DNA from 3 places in the Synechococcus sp. EJ6-Ellesmere genome. Region 1 is predicted to be linked to each of the others. Evidence: riboswitches for the same ligand, from Rfam matches in the RefSeq annotation. Region 1 holds a riboswitch; each other region holds the start of a gene.
The links. A riboswitch is a leader RNA that binds a small molecule or an ion and turns the genes downstream of it on or off. The one in region 1 is predicted to bind cobalamin.
Positions count from the first base shown of each region.

Region 2: another riboswitch for cobalamin. It lies ahead of KBY78_RS09300 (energy-coupling factor ABC transporter permease); the one in region 1 lies ahead of KBY78_RS15025 (HupE/UreJ family protein).
Region 3: another riboswitch for cobalamin. It lies ahead of KBY78_RS13080 (HupE/UreJ family protein); the one in region 1 lies ahead of KBY78_RS15025 (HupE/UreJ family protein).

Region 1 is NZ_JAGQBY010000169.1:3,133-6,398, forward strand. Features, by position in the region: gene cobW (cobalamin biosynthesis protein CobW) at 1-698, opposite strand, end outside; gene KBY78_RS15025 (HupE/UreJ family protein) at 701-1,270, opposite strand; cobalamin riboswitch at 1,435-1,596, opposite strand; gene KBY78_RS15030 (pentapeptide repeat-containing protein) at 1,590-2,051, opposite strand; gene upp (uracil phosphoribosyltransferase) at 2,182-2,865, shown strand; partial or broken gene KBY78_RS15040 (3-phosphoshikimate 1-carboxyvinyltransferase) at 2,904-3,266, shown strand, end outside.
Region 2 is NZ_JAGQBY010000072.1:7,876-11,141, forward strand. Features, by position in the region: gene cbiQ (cobalt ECF transporter T component CbiQ) at 1-362, opposite strand, end outside; gene KBY78_RS09295 (energy-coupling factor ABC transporter substrate-binding protein) at 359-679, opposite strand; gene KBY78_RS09300 (energy-coupling factor ABC transporter permease) at 683-1,402, opposite strand; cobalamin riboswitch at 1,463-1,609, opposite strand; gene KBY78_RS09305 (iron uptake porin) at 1,694-3,266, opposite strand, start outside.
Region 3 is NZ_JAGQBY010000126.1:2,629-5,894, reverse strand. Features, by position in the region: gene KBY78_RS13090 (hypothetical protein) at 1-10, shown strand, start outside; gene KBY78_RS13085 (GNAT family N-acetyltransferase) at 146-712, opposite strand; gene KBY78_RS13080 (HupE/UreJ family protein) at 738-1,343, opposite strand; cobalamin riboswitch at 1,359-1,523, opposite strand; gene KBY78_RS13075 (phosphoglycerate kinase) at 1,543-2,094, opposite strand; gene KBY78_RS13070 (HupE/UreJ family protein) at 2,091-2,690, opposite strand; gene KBY78_RS13065 (iron uptake porin) at 3,027-3,266, shown strand, end outside.

The DNA of each region.
Region 1 (3,266 bases):
TCGGCAGGAACCTTTCCGCGCACCATCGGCAGCACCTGTACTCCAGGTCGGCATAGCGGCGCCAGTTGTTGTTGAACGGCCTCACTCTGGGGACCATCGAGCCGATCGGCCCGGCTCATCAGCACCAGGTCCGCCGCCGCCAGCTGATCCCGGAAGAGGTCCTCGAGGTCGCTGAGGTGGTCGAGGCTGGGGTCGGCCGAGCGCTGACGCTTCAGGGCCGCAGGGTCGCCTACCACGCTGCCCTGAGCCAAGGCTTCGCCATCGACCACCGCCACCACGCCATTGACGCGGGTGCGGGTGCGGATCTCAGGCCACTGAAAAGCCTGCACCAGCGGCTCGGGCAGGGCCAGACCGCTGGTTTCGACCACGATGCCGTCGAGGTAATCGGCCTTGGCCAGCAGGATCTGCATGGTGGGCAGGAACTCGTCCTGGACGGTGCAGCAGAGGCAGCCGTTGGCCAGCTCCACCAGCCGACCTTCCAGCTCGTCTTCGGGGCAGAAGCCGCAGCTGCGCAGCAGGGCTCCATCAATGCCCACTTCGCCGAACTCATTCACCAGCACTGCCAGGCGCTGTCCGCTGTGGAGCAGCAGCTGGCGCAGCAGCGTGGTCTTGCCGGCGCCCAGAAAACCGGTCACGACGGTGACCGGCAGCCGCCGGCTGGCGAGCGGGGCCGGCGGGACTGCGGTGGGGATTGCCATCGTCAGGGCACCAGCTGGGTCCAGGCGAACGTGGCGCCGATGCCGATCATCACCCCGGCCACCAGTCGCAGGTTGGCGGCTTCAAGCCCCCGGGCCCAGGAGCGGACCAGGGTGACGGCCGTGATCAGCAGGGCCCCTTGGCTGATCAGAAGCCCGAATAGATAGAGAACCTGGGCTGAGAACGACCAGCCCAGCACTGGCTGGCTGAGGACACTGCCGTGCAGGGCGATGGCGGGAAGCAGGATCCAGCGTGGCCAGCGGCCCAGCACCACCAGAGCGGTGGCCACGAGCGAGAGGGCTACCAGCAGTTCGCTGCCGGGCGGCACAGGCAGCACCAGGCCCAGGGCGGTGGAGCCCAGGCCGATCGCCAGCAGGGCGATCACCCAGCGCAGAGGGTGTTGCAGCCCCACCAGGCCGAGGCTGAGCAGAAAGAGGAGATGGTCAGGGCCGAGCAAGGGATGGCCCAGCCCACTGAGGAAACCAGCCATGGCCCCTTCCCTCAGTCCGAAGGCCTCCATCAGGTGGTGGGCCGAGGCGGGAGCAGCCAGCAGCGAGAGCAGCAGCAGGGGCACCAGCCCGGCCAGGGTGATCAGATTCCCGGGGGTGGGCCTAAAGCTGGCTCCGTTAGGGATGTTTTGGTTGGGTCGGGGAGAGAATCGGGAGTGCCGTGCTGGCTGCCGTAGCCGAGCCGGATCCCGTGACAGGAAGGTCATGGTCTGGAATTCTGGTCCGCGCCGGCACGAGAGGGAGTACCGGCGGGTGTTCTGACTGGCTCGTGCGGCGGTTGTCGACCGGAGCACGGGCTTCACAGCTGCGGGACAGCGCCGGACTCACACCGGACTTTCCCCCTTGCCCCCGGTGGCTGTTCACCACCGGAACCGGACCCGAATGTTACCGGCAGCCCAGGCTTTCGACCGTGGACACCCCAGTGCTTGGGTTGACGCCATCGGCGCGGGAGCAGAGGGCCTTGACCTGGGAGAGATCCAGCACGGCGTCGCTAAAATCGGCCCCCTCGATCTGGGCACCGGTGAAACGGCTCTGCATGAGCATGGCGTTGCGCAGTACAGCCCCGCTCAGATCGGCCCCATCGAAGCGGGTGGCGAAGGCCACGGCGTCTTCGAGGTTGGCTGCGCTCAGGTTGGTGTTGGTGAGATCACTGGAGTTGAACACCGCCCCGCGCAGATCGCTGCCGCTGAGGTCGAAGCCGCCCATTGAGGCTTTGAGGAACTCCTGCTGACGCAGGTCACGGCCGTGCATGTCGGGCTGAAGATCCTGCAGGGCACGCTGGCCCCGCAGCTCCGGTGCCGTGATCGCAGCGGCGCTCCCCACCCCCATCAGCAGCGAGCTGCCCATCAGCAGGATCAGTCCGGCCAGCAGCGACCACCAGCGTCGGTGGATGCGCTGCCCAAGAGAAGGGTGGGGCCTGGACACCCGAAGAGCAGACGGCACGGCGCACGTAGCGTGACGGCTCAAGCTATGGCACATGAGCATGTCGCTGCGGGTGGTTGTTCCACCCCACCCCCTGATCGCCCACTGGCTCACTCTGCTGAGGGATCAGGACACCCCCTCGCCGCTGTTCGCCACCGCCATGGCCGAGCTGGGTCGCTGGCTCACCTATGAAGCCGTACGCGACTGGTTGCCCCAGCGATCCCTGCAGGTGCAGACCCCTCTGGCCGTCACCGACGGCATGGTGGTGGACCCGTCGGTGCCTGTGCTGGCGGTGCCGGTGCTGCGTGCTGGCCTGGGGCTGTGGGCCGGAGCCCAGGCAGTGTTGCCCTCCGCCCGGGTCGCCCATATGGGCCTGGTGCGGGATGAGCGCACGGGCGAGGCCAGTTGCTACCTCGACGCGCTGCCGCAGAGGATCGGCGAGCGGGTGGGGGTGATGGTCTTCGATCCGATGCTGGCCACTGGCGGCAGCCTGATCCAGGTGCTGGAGCGCCTGGAGGCCCGGGGGGTGAGCGGTCAGCGGTTGCGGGTGATCACGGCCCTGGCAGCCAGCCCCGGGCTCGCGACCCTCGGCAAGCGTTTCCCGGATCTCAGCGTGTACACCGCCTGCATCGATCCCGAGCTGGATGAGGCCTTCCGCATCGTGCCCGGACTGGGGGATGCGGGTGATCGTCTCAATGGCTCGCAGTCGCCGGCGTTTCCAGCGGAAGCTCAGGCCTAGGCTCCCCCGATTCCCCTTTCGCCTCGCCACTCCATCGCATGGCCGTCGCCCCCGCTCCCGGCAGCCCCCTGACCCTGGGCTCCAATGCCGGTGCTGGCCGGGAGCGCAGCCTGCGCGGCACGGTGCGGGTGCCGGGCGATAAGTCGATTTCCCACCGGGCTCTGCTCTTCGGTGCCATCGCCGAAGGCGAGACCCGTATCGAGGGCCTGCTCCCCGCCGAAGATCCCCTCAGCACCGCCGCCTGCCTGAGGGCCATGGGGGTCTCGATCGGTCCGATCCAGGCCGGTGAGCCGGTGCTGGTGCAGGGGGTCGGCCTCGATGGCCTCCAGGAGCCCGATGATGTGCTCGACTGCGGCAATTCAGGCACCACCATGCGCCTGATGCTGGGGCTGCTGGCGGGC
Region 2 (3,266 bases), on a different contig from region 1:
GCCTGGCTGAGTCCCTGCTTGCTGAGATACAGCGACCAGCCAGCCATCGTTCTGCTGCTGCTCCCCCAGATATCGGCCTGTACCCCTGGCAGCGACTCGTGTCCAACAACATTGATGATGATCGCTGGCAAGCTGGAGATGGTCAATCCCAAGGGCAACAGCAGCATTGACAAATAAATGCCGGGCGGGATTCCTGCGTAGCCAACGATCCACAGTGCCAGCCAAAAACTGATGATTAATTGCACTGTTAGTGGTGCCACCAGGGCCAGCAGTAACAGGGCTGTAGCAAAGGCCAGTTTGTGGCCAGGGGGCAGGATTTTCAGACGGTTTCCATGGGCCAGGGCATCGATGCGATGACTCATGAAGTTGGTGGTTCAGAATGTTTCTGCGCCATGCTTCGGCCCCGGTAGATGCCGATCACAAAGCCCACGACTCCAGCGCCAAGGGCCGCTTGGGTTGCGAACATCAGGCTTTCGATTTCGCCACTGGGAAGTTCCACCACGGGTTGAAACCACGGTTCATAGCTGGGCTTGATTGTTGCGATCGCTTCAGTGCCTTGTCCATCCGAGCCAGAATAGTCGCCGGAGACGAACAACACGGGAAAGGCGGATAGGGCGATCACGCCAGCCAGCAACCGCCAGTTGTGCTGGTTTTGCTTTTTGTCAACACGATTCAGCATGATTCAGTTCTTCTGATGGATCAGTTGAAGGGTTTTCAGTTCAGGTTTGCCATAGGCCTGCAGCCAGTTCCACACCAGCAGCGTCAGCAGGCCCTCTGTGATCGCTAATGGCAACTGGGTGTTGGCGAAGATGCTGCTGAACTTCAAGAACGACGCGCCTATACCGGCGCTGGCGGCAGGGAAGGCGATAGCTAGTTGTGCGGCCGTCACGACATAGGTGGCAAGGTCGGCCAGGGCTGCCGCTGCAAAAATGGCCAGGCCTGTGCGTCCGCCGGCGGACAGAGCTCGGAAGGTCCACCAGGCCACGAGCGGCCCCACGATGGCCATGGAGAACATGTTGGCGCCCAGGGTGGTCAGTCCTCCGTGAGCCAGCAACAGAGCCTGAAACAGCAACACAAGGCCTCCCAGAACAGTCATCACGGATGGGCCGAAAAGAATGGCCCCCAGACCCGTGCCGGTGGGGTGAGAGCAGCTGCCGGTGACCGACGGAAGTTTCAGAGCTGAAAGCACAAAGGTGAAGGCACCGGCCAAGGCCAGCAACAGCTTCAACTCAGGATGTTCTTTGGTGATCCGACTCAGCGATCGCAGTCCCTGTAGCAAGCAGGGAATCGAAATCAACCACCAGAAAGCGGCCCATTGAACGGGTAAAAAGCCTTCGGCGATGTGCATCGCCTGCGCGGGGGCAGGAGACAGGAGAACAATGGCGAAGCTGAGTGCAGCCATCGCCAGCAGACTGGTAAGCCTGGGCAGGGGAATCGTCAAACTGAATCTCGCAGATCAGACGGTTGGGTTGTGAGAAACGGCAGGTGTTCTGACTGATCGGGGCAGGCCCCCGAATCACAGTTGCGGGACAGCGGCAGACTCGAACTGCACTTTCCCTGTTGCCTCTGCAGGCTGATCGCTTGCAGAACCGTTCCGTTGAACTATAGGCTCTTCAGGTTGGATTCATGGGCGAATTGGAGGGGTTGGGAAATAGTTCGACATCAGCTTGATCTGGCTGGCCAGCAGCGCTGTTCAGAACTGGAAGGTGGTTTTCACCAGGCCTCCCAGCTGGCTGAAGCTCTCCCCTGATGGGGTGCCTTGGCCGAGGGGCCGGCTCAGATAGAACAGGGCCGGAGTGACCGAAATCGAATCGCTGACCTGGAATCTGTACCACCATTCCCAGACAAAATTCTGATCCTGAGGTGTTGCTCCACCCTGCAGGGCCGTGGCAAACACAGGCTGCCCGACCGCCATGCCGGCGGCGTTGCCCTTGAGCAGCACATCGCTCCACTGCAGACCCACCATCCATGACTGACTGGTGCTTAGTTCCCCGTCCTCATCCTGGCCATCGCTGGCGGTGCTGTTGATCCCCCAGCCAGCGCTGATCGAGGGCCACCAGCCTGAGCTGGCCGGCTGCCAGTAGCCACTGAGGCCGAAGGCCTTCGTGTGGCTGCCGGGAGTGCCGAAGGCCGAGGCCGTGAACGCTGTGGCACCAGGCACCTCCACTCCCGACTGGATGGAGGAGTAGATCGCGGCCAGGGCCCATTGCTCACCGGCGTAGCCGATCTGAACCGTGCCGGTACCCGCTGAGGCGGCAGTGCCGAGGCCCCCCTCATTGGGATTTCCCACGCTGCCGTTGGCCGCCACGTAGTTGCCACTGACACTGAAGCCACCGCTCTGCCACCACAGGCCGGCGCCGGGACCAAGATTTTTGTTGTAGGCCGCCGGTGCTCCGTTGAGGGTGAGCACGTTCAGGATCGTGTCGGTGGGATACACACTGGGCCAGAGAGCAAGCATGTCTTCCTGGCCCACGCGTGCGCCGATGGTGGCCGTGAAACTGCCGCCGATCGGGGTCTGGTAATAGAGCTTGTCGATGCCGAGTGAATCGGCACCGGACGCTTCCTGGAAGGCCACTTCCAGGGCGGAGAGACCGCCGGTGGGGCCTGCTCCTCCGAAGGCCGAATCGCCGAAGTTGCCAGCCCGCAGGATCGTTCGCAGCAGATCCTTGCCCGTGAAGCTGGTGTCGAGGCTGAGTTGCAGGTCGTAGGAGAAAGTAGTGGCCCCCACCTCGGCTCGGGCGCTGTTGAGTTGATTGCGGGCACTGCCGTTGAAGGCATTGGCGCCCACCACGAAGGTGGCCAGGCCGCTGAGCTTGGTGGTGGTGGAGTACTGGTTCGCTTCCAGCTCACCAACTTTGGCCTCAAGGTTGTCGACGCGACCACGCAGGATCGCGAGCTCCTTCTCGAACTCCTTGAGCAGGCGGCGCAGCTCGTCGGTCACTTCGGTGATCCGGTCCAGGCAGGCGTTGAGCAGAGCAGCGGCTTCCCAGCGGCTCAGGGGCTTGCTGCCGCGGAAGGTGCCATCGGGGTACCCAGCGACGCAGCCGTAGCGCTCGATCAGGTTCGAGAGCGCCTGGTAGGCCCACTCGGTGGGCTGCACATCTGAGAACTGGGTGATGCTGGTGACTTGGTCCCAGCTGGTGTTGACGGAGTTCTGGGCGTACCGGTTGATGCCGTCGAGGTTGAGCTCAGCCGCCATGGCCTCCGGGGGGGCAACAGGAAACAGCAGGGCAAGGGAGGCGGGAGCGACCAGGCCTAGCAACGGG
Region 3 (3,266 bases), on a different contig from region 1:
CATCCAATGAAGCTGGAGCAGGCAAGCACATGCCTCAGCAGAGCTGCACTTCACGAATTCCAGTAATCCTCAAGGCTGTTGTGTTGCAATGAAGTTGTGTCGCAATGAATCTGAGGGATTTAAGTCAGACGCAACGTCACCACTCTCATGTGGCAGGTCCCTCCACCAGCCTCTGAACCATCACATAGGCATCCATGTAGCCCAGTTGCTTGTGGCGAAAGGCCCCCGGCAGGGTGCCGATGATCTGAAAGCCGTTCTGCCGCCAGCAGCGGATGCCGGCGGTGTTGGTGCTCACCACCAGGTTGAACTGCATGGCCCGAAACCCAAGCCGCCGGGCCTCCTGGAGCGAGTGCTGGCAGAGGCGGCTGCCGATCCCCTGGCGGCGGCAGTGCTCGGCCACCACGTAGCCGGCATTGGCCACATGGGCGCCGAGGGTGAGGGAGTTGGGCCTGATGTAGTAGGTACCCACCACGGCACCTGTGGCAGCGATGGCCACCATCACCGCCTGGCTCTGCTCCACCCACAGGGCCCAGGCCTCCGGCTCGGAGATGGCTGGGTCGTGGGGGAAGGTTTCGCCAGCGCGGAACACTGGCTCCAGCAGGGCCCACACCGCGGGCCAGTCGGCCGCCTCATAGGCGCGGATCTGCAGCGGCGTGGTGGGCGCGGTCAGCGGCGAGGGGGATCGGGGGGATGGTGATCCTCTTCCCCCCATCGGGCAAAGAATCTCCGCTTCCGGCTCAGCGCATCAGTAACCCGATTGGCCCCAGGGCTGCCACGCCGCCGCAGAGAGCCAGCAGCACGCACACGCCACGGGTCCAGGCCAAGGGCAGACGCCGCAGCGCCAGGAAGCTGCCGCCGCTCACCAGCACTGAGCCACTGAAGGCCCCCAGCCACCAGAGCAGGGCGGAGCCGTCGGCCGGAGCTTCCAGGCCGTGCAGCATGGCGTGTACCGCCACCGCTGCGGTCACCAGGGCGGCGCAGGCACCCAACTGGGGGCTCTGCTGCGAGTGGAGGCATCGCAGCACCAGCACCGCCACGGCGCTGATCGCCAGGGCTGCGAGAAATTCTTGGGCCGGCAACGTGCCGCCCATCGCCCCGAACATGCCGCCGCCAACGGCACCAGCCAGGGCCCAGAGCAGCAGTTGGCCGGAGATGCAGGAGGCAGCAGTCCCCACACCGATCAGCAGCAACAGGTGATCGGTGCCGCTGATGGGGTGCAGGAAGCCCGCCCCGATGCCGCCGTGGGCGATGCCATGGGCCTGAGCGGGTTGATCGAGCAGCAGCGCCAGGGCTGCCGCACCGCCGAACAGGGCCAGGGTTCTGGCCGAGAAGGTCTGGGTCATCGAGAGGTCCGGTCCGCGCCGGGGATTGTGCACGGCGAGCGTTCTGACTGAAGGGGCCAGGGCCCCCATCACAGCTGCGGGACAGCGCCGGATTCGGCTCAGGACGAACCTGCACCCCACCGGACTTTCCTCGTTGCCTCCAGGGAGTGACCCGCTGGAACCGTTGCCTCCATTGTGTGGCGCCGTGGCCGTGTGGGCATTACTGGGGGTGGCGGATCAGCCAGCCCAGCATCAGCAGGGATGCAGCGGTGATCCAGCTGCCACCCACCCGCAAGCCGATGGCCAGCCAACGGCGATGCGGAGGGGCCAGGGGCAGGGAAAGCAGGGTGCTCAGCACCGCAATGGCCACGGTCTCCCCCAACAGGGCCGCCAGAGCTCCCGCATGGCCGGCCAGTGCCGAGCCCGCCACGAGGGCGAACAGCGAGGTCAGAACGGCAGCCAGAGGCAACAGCACCACAGGCCGCAGCCGCACCTCCAGGGCCACGAGCAACCCAAGCCCAGCCACCAAGGCGGTGCACAACAGCGCCAGCAGCAGTTCCGAAGGCAGAGTCAGACCGATCAGGCCTCCCAGCAGCCAGGCCAGCGGCAGCAGCAAGGGCAGGCGATCGCCGTAGGGTCTGCCGGCCTGCACGCTCAGCAGCACCAGGCCGATCACGAGCAGCAGATCCGTGGGCTCCAGGAACAGCCGGGCCATCCCATCCCCCCAGGGGCCCAGGCCAGTGGGCGCCAGATGGGCCAGCGGCAGAGTCATGTGAGGGCCTGCTCCAGAAACCACAGCCCCACCAAGGCCACACAACCGCCGGCCCCCTGCACGAAGCGTCGTCCTCCAGGCCAGCGACGCGTCTCGCCCAGCAGGATCCCCACCAGGTGCAGCAGGCCTGTCGCCAGTACAAAGGCCAGGCTGTAGAGGAAGGCGTTGCTGCCGTCGGGCAGTTCAGCGCCGTGGGCATGGCCGTGGAACACCGCAAAGGCGGCCACGATCAGCGCCGCCAACCAGAGCGGCGGCGTCAGCTCGAACAGCACCATCAGGCCCATCACCAGACCTGAGACGGCGATGCCGATCTCCACCCCCGGAATCGGAACCCCCAGAAGGCCGAGCAGCCCTCCGAAAGCCATCACCATCGGAAACGCCACCGGCAGCACCCACAAAGCTGGCGGGCCGAGCACCGCACCCCAGAGGCCCACGGCCACCATCGCCACCACGTGATCGAGGCCACTGATCGGATGCAGAAAACCGGCCACGAACCCACCACCGGGGTGCGGATCGGCATGGGCCCAGGCAGCCATCGGCGCCAGGGCCAGGGCGACACCGGCCAGCAAGGTCCATGGCCAGTTGGTTCGAGCCATCAGTCTCAGGCCGCTGCATTCCATCCTGGATCTTTCACCCAGGCCCCAGGCGTGCCCCTAATGGGGGTGTTCGGAGCAGGGCATCCACTGGCACCGAATCTGGTGGGCGCCAGAGCCGCAGCGGTGCCACGGCGGCGGAACGTCTCCCAGAGGAGCTGCCTGGAACAAGGCCGATGGCGAGCAAATGCGCGAGGGACGAAACCGTGGCCGGGGGCGACGGCCTGGCTGTGGTGTCCAAACCATGACCATGGTCTCCAGTGCTCGCGAGTTGGTGGAGACATGAGTGATTATTTCGAGCAAGCCGCCAGCCCGGCGGTGCTCTTGAGACTCTGTTCCATGCTTTCTCTGCGCTCCACGCTCATCGTTGTCGGTCTGGCGGCTCCGCTGGCGTCCCACGCCGAGAACCTCGACATGGCGGGTGTGAACCGATACGCCACCCAGGAGCAGGTCACCAGCATCACCCAGTTCTCCGACGTCAGGCCGAGCGACTGGGCTTTTCAGGCTTTGACCAACCTGATCGAGCGCTACGGCTGCGTGGCCGGCTACCCCAACGGCACCTTCAAGGGCCGGCAGGCA